DNA from 3 places in the Paraburkholderia sp. OAS925 genome. Region 1 is predicted to be linked to each of the others. Evidence: predicted binding sites of a transcription regulator. Region 1 holds the regulator's gene; each other region holds the start of a gene.
What was found. The regulator HrcA, encoded in region 1, represses chaperone genes, less so after heat shock. The targets are predictions, from matches to a motif close to TTAGCACTCNNNNNNNNNGAGTGCTAA.
Positions count from the first base shown of each region.

Region 2: the regulator HrcA is predicted to act here: its motif matches at 1,249-1,275, upstream of ABIE53_RS12760 (co-chaperone GroES).
Region 3: the regulator HrcA is predicted to act here: its motif matches at 1,654-1,680, upstream of groES (co-chaperone GroES).

Region 1 is NZ_JBEUNO010000001.1:934,878-938,154, reverse strand. It holds gene ABIE53_RS04170 (RNA-binding S4 domain-containing protein) at 1-245, opposite strand, end outside; gene hemH (ferrochelatase) at 255-1,325, opposite strand; gene hrcA (heat-inducible transcriptional repressor HrcA) at 1,519-2,538, opposite strand; gene ABIE53_RS04155 (NAD kinase) at 2,857-3,277, shown strand, end outside.
Region 2 is NZ_JBEUNO010000001.1:2,932,657-2,935,933, reverse strand. It holds gene groL (chaperonin GroEL) at 1-916, opposite strand, end outside; gene ABIE53_RS12760 (co-chaperone GroES) at 935-1,225, opposite strand; gene ABIE53_RS12755 (sugar ABC transporter ATP-binding protein) at 1,526-3,022, shown strand; gene ABIE53_RS12750 (ABC transporter permease) at 3,019-3,277, shown strand, end outside.
Region 3 is NZ_JBEUNO010000001.1:1,243,097-1,246,373, forward strand. It holds gene ABIE53_RS05420 (NmrA family NAD(P)-binding protein) at 43-915, shown strand; gene ABIE53_RS05425 (DoxX family protein) at 994-1,365, shown strand; gene groES (co-chaperone GroES) at 1,753-2,043, shown strand; gene groL (chaperonin GroEL) at 2,096-3,277, shown strand, end outside.

The DNA of each region.
Region 1 (3,277 bases):
GCCGGACCGCGCACCTCGCACACGCCCAGCACCTGCACCTGCCACACGAAGCGCTCGATCTCGATCTCGACCAGGTCGCCGACCCGCACGTCCTTGGCGGGCTTCACATTGGCCCCGCCGATGCGCACGCGGCCTTTCTCGACAGCATCCGCCGCGAGCGAACGCGTCTTGAAGAAGCGCGCCGCCCAAAGCCATTTGTCGATGCGCAGTTTCGCGCCCGGTTCGGTTGAAATCCTGTAGTTCATGAAGTCTCGTCAAGCCGCTGTGTTATGCGGCACGGGTACTGCCTGCACCGGCCAGCCTTGCAGATTCTGCGCGACGATTTCGCCGAGCGCGGCGATCCATGCCTGCGACGCGTTCACACACGGAATGCGGTGAAATTCCTTGCCGCCCGCATGCAGGAATTCGTCGCGCACTTCCATGCCGATTTCTTCGATCGTCTCCAGGCAGTCGGCCGTGAAGCCCGGACAAAACACATCAGCACGCCGCACGCCTGCCGCGCCGAGTTCCTTCAACGTGGGCGCCGTGTAGGGCTGCAGCCACTCGGCCTTGCCGAAGCGCGACTGGAAGGTGATGCGGCATTCCACCGACGTCAGGCCAAGCGCCTGCATCAGCAACGCGCCGGTTGTCTGACACTGCTCGTGATACGGATCGCCGAGATCCAGCGTGCGTTTGGGCACGCCATGAAAGCTCAACACGAGTTTGTCGCCCGCCGCGAAATCCGGCTGGCCATGAAGATGCCAGTAGTGACGCACCTGCGCCGCGAGCGCCGCGATATATGCCGGATGATCGGCGTATTGACGCACCGTGCGGATCTCCGGCTGATTGCGCATGCGCTTCATCGCGGAGAAGGCGTCGTCGAAAGCGGTCGCCGTGGTCGACGACGAATACTGCGGATACATCGGCACGAGCAGCACCCGCTCGGCGCCCGCGAGCTTGAGCTGATTCAGCATCGCCGGAATGCCCGGCGTGCCGTAACGCATCGCGTATTCGACGAGCACCGTGTAGTCGTTCAACTGCAGCAGATGGCGCAACGCTTCCACCTGCTTTTCCGTATAGACGCGCAGCGGCGAGCCTTCGGGCATCCAGACGGCCGCATATTTCTTCGCGGACGCGCGGCCTCTGAACGGCAGGATCAGCAACCGCAGAATGATCTGCCACAGCAGCGCCGGAATCTCGACCACGCGAGGGTCGGACAGGAACTGCGCGAGATAGCGGCGAACCGCCCGCGGAGTTGGCGCGTCGGGCGTGCCGAGGTTAATCAGCAGCACGGCAACACGGTGCGACGTGGCGTTCTGCGAAGGCCGCTCGAGGTCGAAGCGCATAGGCTATAGCCGGATAACCGCAGTGAGCGGAGGGTTGAACAGGTGAGATTCATTATAGCGGTGCGCCCTATGGCGGCGGCCTTCGTGGCCGCGCGCCCCAGGCGCCCCTGGCCGTTCGGCTAATTGGCAAGCGGCGCGCGCTCGCGCATGATGTGCCGCATCGACCGCCGCGGCGTTGACCGCTACTGCTGACTTACTGCTGACTTAGCGTGAGCGAAAGCAGTCTTGCCGTGATGTCCACAATCGGGATGACGCGGTTGTACGCCATCCGCGTCGGGCCGATCACGCCGAGCGTGCCGACGATCTTGCCGTTCACCTCGTAGGGCGCGGTGACGACGCTCATTTCCTCGATAGGCACGAGGTTGGACTCGCCACCTATGAAGATCTGCACGCCGGCCGCATGACTCGACACATCCAGCAACTGAAGGAGACTGGTCTTTTGGTCGAACACATCGAACAGCTTGCGCAGGCGCGCCATGTCCGAGGAAAGATCGGCTACTTCGAGCAGATTGCGCTCGCCCGAAATCAGCACGGTCTCGCCGGTGTCGGATTCGTCCGTGCTCGCCGTGACGGCCGCGTGCATGAGCGTGGTCATGTCGCCGCGCAACTGGTCGATTTCTTCGCGCAGGCGGCGGCGCACTTCGTCGAAAGACAGGCCGGCGAAGTGCGCGTTGATGTAGTTCGAAGCCTCCACGAGCTCGGACGGCGAAAAGTCGCGCTGGGTCGCCATCATGCGGTTTTGCACGTCGCCTTCGGGCGTCACGATGATGAGCAGAATGCGCTTGTCCGACAGCCGCATGAACTCGATCTGCTTGAACACGTGACTGCGCCGCGGCGTCAGCACGACACCGGCGAACTGCGACAGATTCGAGAGCACGCTCGCCGCGGCCGCGACGATTTTCTGCGGCTCGCCTGCCTGCAGCGTAGTCTTGACCGTGCGGGTGACGGCTTCTTCGTCCGCGGCGGATTCGACCGTGAGCATGGTGTCGACGAACAGCCGGTAGCCGCGCGGCGTAGGAATGCGTCCCGCCGAAGTATGCGGACTGATGACGAGCCCGAGATCCTCGAGATCCGACATGACGTTGCGGATGGTTGCCGGGCTCAACTCCAGGCCCGAATAGCGCGACAACGTGCGCGAGCCGACCGGCTGACCTTCGGCAATGTAGCGCTCGATCAGCGTTTTCAGGAGGGTTTGTGCGCGAGGATCTAGCATGACGAAAAATTTTAGCTCAATGAGGCGACTACCGCGAGCGCCGACGGCGCCCATCACCGGCGAATTTCCCGCCGCCCGCCGGGACCGCGCCTTGCGCTCGTTCCAGCACAACGTGCCGCATTGTGTCGGGCGTGCCGCCGGCCCCGTTGCCGACGGTCCGGCCAGCCGCGCGCCGGTGCGGTTTGCGCGGCGCGCATGTCATCAAGGCTTCACCATTCTAACGATAATCCCGCACTGCGCTCACGGCCCGCTGCGAACGGCCGGCCGCCGCGTCCCGGCCCCGTTCTTTTCAGGCCCTACCTATGGTGTAATGCCGGCATGCAAGTAACCAGCCAGTTCAAGACTGTCGCGCTCGTCGGGCGCAACAATACGCCGGGCATCCGCGACCCGCTGACCGCGCTCGCCACGTGCATCGCGAAGCGCGGCTTCGAAGTCGTTTTCGAAGCCGACACCGCGGCCGAAATCGGCGTAACCGACTATCCGGCGCTGCGCCCGGCCGAAATCGGCGCGCGCGCCGACGTGGCTGTCGTGCTCGGCGGCGACGGCACGATGCTCGGCATCGGCCGGCAACTGGCGCCGTACCGCACGCCGCTCATCGGCATCAATCACGGACGGCTGGGCTTCATTACCGACATCCCGATCTCCGACATGAGCGTGACCGTGCCGCAAATGCTGGCGGGCAACTTCGAGCGCGAGGAACGGGTGCTGCTCGAAGCGCGCATCATGCGCCAGGGCAATC
Region 2 (3,277 bases), 2.0 Mb from region 1:
CCGTTTCTTCGGCGATCACCTGGCCGCCGGTCAGAATCGCGATGTCTTCGAGCAGCGCCTTGCGGCGATCGCCGAAGCCCGGAGCCTTCACAGCAACCGTCTTCAGAATGCCGCGAATGTTGTTGACCACGAGCGTAGCCAGCGCTTCGCCTTCGACATCTTCCGCGATGATCAGAAGCGGGCGGCCGGCTTTCGCGACCTGTTCGAGAACCGGCAGCAGATCGCGAATGTTCGATACCTTCTTGTCGTGCAGCAGCACGAACGGGTTATCGAGCACGGCCACCTGTTTGTCCTGATCGTTGATGAAATACGGCGACAGGTAGCCACGATCGAATTGCAGACCTTCCACCACGTCGAGTTCATCGTCGAGCGACTTGCCGTCTTCCACGGTGATCACGCCTTCCTTGCCGACACGGTCGATCGCTTCGGCAATCCGCTGGCCGATCGACTCTTCGCCGTTGGCCGAGATCGTCGCGACCTGAGCGATTTCCTTGCTGGTCGTGGTCGGCCTGCTGATCTTCTTGAGCTCGTCGATCGCGGCGATCACGGCCTTGTCGATGCCGCGCTTCAGGTCCAGCGGATTGAGGCCCGCCGCCACATACTTCTGTCCTTCACGGACGATGGCTTGCGCGAGCACGGTCGCGGTGGTGGTGCCGTCGCCGGCGGCGTCGCTGGTGCGCGAGGCGACTTCCTTCACGAGCTGCGCGCCGATGTTCTGCACGCGGTCCGGCAATTCAATTTCCTTGGCGACCGAGACGCCGTCCTTGGTCACGATGGGCGAACCGAAGCTGCGTTCGAGCACAACATTGCGGCCCTTCGGACCGAGCGTGACCTTGACCGCGTTGGCCAGAATGTTGACACCTTCCACGAGTTTCGAGCGGGCGACGTCGCTGAAAATGATTTCTTTTGCTGCCATGATTTGACGCTCCGTTCGTTATTGAGTGACCACTGCCACGACATCTTCTTCGCGCAGCACGAGCAGTTCGTTGCCGTCGACTTTGACCGACTGTCCCGCATATTTGCCGAACAGCACGCGCTCGCCGACCTTGAGGTCAGGTTCGACGCGCTTGCCGTCGCTATCGCGCTTGCCCGGACCAATGGCGATAACTTCGCCCTGATCGGGTTTTTCGGCAGCGCTTTCAGGAATCACGATGCCCGAAGCGGTTTTGGTTTCCTGGTCGAGACGCTTGACGATCAGGCGGTCATGCAAAGGACGTAGGCTCATGGTTCGATATCCGCGTGTGAGTTTTGGCACTCGTCGTTGGTGAGTGCTGACCGGAATCGAGTATAGAAAGAAGAGCGCGCGTTGCTCCAATAAGCGATTCATCGAAGGTTATGCGCGTTTGGCATTTGGGTGGAGGCTAGTCGCCCGTTGCTTGCCGTTCGGTCTCCGGGCCGATATCGGGCCAGGGAAGAGAAAGCGGCCACACTATCGATATGAGCAACGCTTCGTTGGCCGGCTGATATCCGCTAGCTACGATGGTCGGTCATTCGCTACGAGCGCAGTCACGCTGCGCGCTCTTCGATGGCCGTTCCCATTCTGACCGTCGCCGCCGTTTCGAAACGCTTCGGCCCCACGCTGGCGCTCGATTCCGTCGACTTCTCGATCAGCGCCGGTGAAGTCGTCGCGCTGATGGGCGCCAACGGCGCGGGCAAATCCACACTGGTCAAAATCTTGAGTGGGGTTTATCGCCCCGACGGCGGCAATCTGAGCTTGCGTGGCGAGCCGTTCCAGCCCGCGTCGCCGCATCACGCGAAACAGCTCGGCATTGCCACCGTCCACCAGTCCATTGCTGATGCGGTGGTGCCGACGCTTTCCATAGCGGACAACCTGTTGCTCGACCGCCTGTGCGATCCGGCCTCGCCGTGGCGCGCGCCGCCGGCAGCGCGCATTCGTGACGCAGCGCCGTTGGCCGCGCGGGTAGGGCTGGACGCCGATCTGGCTGCGCCCTTGGCGTCGCTGTCGCTCGCCGCGCAGCAGCTCGTGACGCTGGCGCGTGCTTTGGCTACGCGACCGGCGCTGCTGATTCTCGATGAACCCACGGCCAGTCTGTCCGAGCCGGAGGCCGAGCGTCTCTTTGCGTTGCTCGAGCGCTTGCGCGATGAAGGTGTTGCGATTCTGCTGGTATCGCATCGGCTCGGCGACCTGCGTCGTATTGCGCAGCGCGTGACGATTGTGCGCGACGGCCGCATCGTCTCCGACTTGCGCGCGCCGATCGATTTCAACGCCGCAGTGGAAACGATGATCGGCCGCAAACTGCGCAGCGATCGCAACGCGGCCGTCTCCACTCATGCTGCTCTCTGCGCTCAGAAGCCCTGCTTCAGCGTACGCGATCTGCAATTGACGCCCGGCAGCGTCTCTTTCGATCTCGACGTGCAGCAAGGCGAAATCGTCGCGATCGCCGGGCCGGTCGGCGGGGGCAAGTCGCGTTTTGCACGGGCCATTTTCGGCGCGATCCGCACAGCGTCCGGCACGATGACGCTCGACGGCAAGCCGTGGCGTCCGCGCTCACCTGCCGACGCAATCCGCGCCGGTGTCTTCCTCGCGGGCGAAGACCGTTGGCGTACATCGCTGTTTCCGGACAGCGTACCGTTCGCGTCGATCGCGGGCACACTCAGCTTTCCGTTTCTCACGCGCTGGTTCAGGCGGGGCGTGGTCAATCGCGGCCGCGAACAGCGCGCGGCGGCCGACGCAATCGACAACTTCGGGATTCGCTGCACGGGTCCGGATGACCGGCTCACGCGTCTATCAGGCGGCAATCAGCAGAAAGTCGTGCTCGCGCGCTGGCATGCGCAGCCCGCGCGTTTGCTGCTGCTCGACGAACCGTTTCAGGGCGTCGATGCGGGCGCACGCGCCGATATCGTCGATACGTTGCGGCGTCACGCCGGCCAACGCGCCACGCTCGTTTTCGTCAGCGATCTCGAAGAGGCGCTCGAGATCGCCGATCGCGTTGTCCGTTTCGATCGGGCCACGCTCGAGCCTGCCGCCCATTCCGACCTCAATCTCCACACTCACTCATGAAAACCAGCTCTTCGATTGCATCCGAGGCCGTCGATCAAAACGCGCACGCCGCACGAACCCCGGTCGCACGCAAAGGCGGCGCATTGCGCAGCCTGCGAGGCCACCTCGAACGAACCGGCATGCTCCTCGTGCTCGCGCTACTGATCGTCGTCTTTGCGCTCAACCAGCCGGCGTTTCTGAATATCGACAACCTGTTCAGCATTTTGCAGTCGGTGTCGATTGTGGCGCTGCTCGGAATCGGCGTGACCGTGACGC
Region 3 (3,277 bases), 310 kb from region 1:
GCGTGTGGTGGAGTCGCAGGATACTAATTTCAGGAGAAGTACATGTTTCTGGTTATGGGAATCACGGGACGCGTAGGCGGCGCAACGGCGCAACATCTTTTGGCGCAAGGCAAGAAAGTCCGGGCGCTGGTCCGCAATCGCGAGAAGGCGGCCAATTGGGCGGATCAAGGTGTGGAACTGGTCGACGGCGACTGGAATGATGCGGCCGCCGTAGAGAGGGCGCTCGAAGGAGTCGAAGGTGCATTTGTCATGCTGCCGGCGGTCTGGGCACCGTCGCCGGATTTCAGGGAAGCAAAGAGCGTGATCGCGAACTATGTCGAAGCGCTGGACAGGACAGTGCCGCCGCGGGTGGTTGTGCTGTCGTCGATGGGTGCGAACAGAACGAGCGGGCTGGGAATAATCACGGCCCTGTCGCTTCTTGAGGAGGGACTGCGCCACCTGACGTTGCCGATCGCCTATGTGCGAGCCGGCGGGTTTTTCGAAAACTTCCTTTACGGCTTGCACGTTGCCCAGGACGGCACGCTACCCGTCTACTACAACCCGACGAGCCGGAAGTCGACCATGATCGCGACCGACGATATCGGCGCCCAGGTGGTGACGCTGCTGACCGGGCCGACGTGGTCCGGGCATCGCGTTGTCGAGCTTGGCTCGATGGTCAGCGCCGACGAAGTCGCCGCCCAACTGGGCGAAGTCTTGCAGCGCGACGTCAAGGCCTTTGCCATCCCGCGGGCCGGGTGGGCGGCAGCATTCGAACAGCTCGGCGTTCCGAAGGGCCACACCGGACCCGCCGAAGCGATGTTCGATGCCGTCAACGCGGGCTGGATGGATCTCGGCGTTGCGGGCACCGAGCACGTCGCGGGCACGACATCGCCTCGCGATGTCTTTGCGGCGGCCTACAAGGCCACCACGGCATGAACAGCGCAGTTCGTATCGGCTCGTCGACAGGCGGCCACACTGATGCTCGGCAGCCCTTCATTGGAGAAGGCAGAACGAATGTCCAAGTTTTCCTGGCGCCAGATATTACCTTTGGTTCTCGCGGCTTTTTTCGTCGTGGGATCACTCAGCAACATCGTCGCCCCGCGATCCATCTTCGAGGAATACCTGAAGTGGGGATACCCGCACTGGTTCCATTTCGTGACCGGTTCGCTGGAGCTCATGACCGCTGTTCTGCTGGCGCGAGCACGGACGCGGCTGTGGGGCGCGGCGCTCGGCTGCACTGTGATGTTGGCCGCGCTGGCAACCGTGACAGTGCACGGCGAATACGGACATGGGGTGGCGCCGCTTGTCGTGGCGATACTATCGATTGTTGTCGGCTGGATTGCCTGGCGCAAGCGGCTCGCTGGCGGTTCTGTGGTTGCGGCCTAACCTTATGCGGCCGTCAAGACCTTCAAGCAGCGTAGCGTGAAGCTCCGGCTGGTAAGGGTTTTTACCGACCTTGCGTGGATTGCCTCGCACATCGAATCTGACGGGCCAAACGTAAAGGTTGCCGCGTCGAATTACGGCAATTCGCGACCGTAAGCCTTTGTATGTACAAGGGTAATTTGTCCTGCTCCGCACGCTCGCGGCTCAAGCTGAAGCAAACCAGCTTCAAAGTTGGACGAAACTCGCCAACGATCCCTCCCTTCTTGAATTTGTCACCACCTGTCCATATAATTAGCACTCGTCGCACGAGAGTGCTAACAACTTCGCCGGTTGGCTCGGCCAGCCGGGTTTTCCAAGCGTTCTTCAGTCTCAATCAAGAGAGGAGTATGTATGAACCTTCGTCCTTTGCATGATCGCGTGATCGTCAAGCGTCTGGATCAAGAAACCAAGACCGCGTCGGGCATCGTGATCCCCGAAGCCGCAGCAGAAAAGCCGGATCAGGGCGAAATCCTGGCCGTCGGCCCGGGCAAGCGTGACGATAAGGGCGCACAAATCGCCCTCGACGTGAAGGTTGGCGACCGCGTTCTGTTCGGCAAGTACGCAGGCCAGACCGTCAAGGTCGACGGCAACGAACTGCTGGTCATGCGCGAAGAAGACATCATGGCCGTGGTCAACAAGTAAGCGCAAAGCGCTACTTACACGGTTATATCCAGAGAATTCAAGGAGTTAGAAGATGGCAGCTAAAGACGTCGTATTCGGTGATTCCGCCCGTGCCAAGATGGTCGAAGGCGTGAACATCCTCGCGAATGCTGTGAAGGTCACGCTGGGTCCGAAGGGCCGCAACGTTGTCCTGGAACGCAGCTTCGGCGGCCCGACGGTCACCAAGGACGGTGTGTCGGTCGCGAAAGAGATCGAACTGAAAGACAAGCTCCAGAACATGGGCGCGCAAATGGTCAAGGAAGTGGCTTCCAAGACCAGCGACAACGCAGGTGACGGCACCACGACCGCAACGGTCCTGGCTCAGTCGATCGTCCGCGAAGGCATGAAGTACGTTGCATCGGGCATGAACCCGATGGACCTGAAGCGCGGTATCGACAAGGCTGTGACGGCTGCAATCGAAGAACTGCGCAAGATCAGCAAGCCGTGCACGACCAACAAGGAAATCGCTCAAGTCGGCGCGATTTCGGCAAACAGCGACTCGTCGATCGGCGACCGCATTGCTGAAGCAATGGACAAGGTCGGCAAGGAAGGCGTGATTACCGTCGAAGACGGCAAGTCGCTGCAAGACGAGCTGGACGTCGTCGAAGGTATGCAATTCGACCGCGGCTACCTGTCGCCGTACTTCATCAACAACCCGGACAAGCAAGTTGCCGTGCTCGAGAACCCGTTCGTGCTGCTGCACGACAAGAAGGTCTCGAACATCCGTGATCTGCTGCCGGTTCTGGAACAGGTCGCCAAGGCGGGCCGTCCGCTGCTGATCATCGCAGAAGACGTCGAAGGCGAAGCACTGGCAACGCTGGTGGTGAACAACATCCGCGGCATTCTGAAGACGGTTGCTGTGAAGGCTCCGGGCTTCGGCGATCGCCGTAAGGCCATGCTGGAAGACATCGCGATCCTGACCGGCGGCCAGGTCATCGCTGAAGAAACCGGCCTGACGCTCGAAAAGGCAACGCTGGCAGAACTGGGCCAGGCGAAGCGTATCGAAGTGGGCAAGGAAAACACGACGATCATCGACGGCGCTGGCGAAGGTGCGAACATCGAAGCGCGCGTCAAGCAAGTGCGCAAGCAGATCGAAGAAGCAACGTCGGACTACGACCGTGAAAAGCTGCAAGAGCGCGTTGCCAAGCTGGCAGGCGGCGTTGCAGTGATCAAGGTCGGCGCTGCGACCGAAGTCGAAATGAAGGAAAAGAAGGCA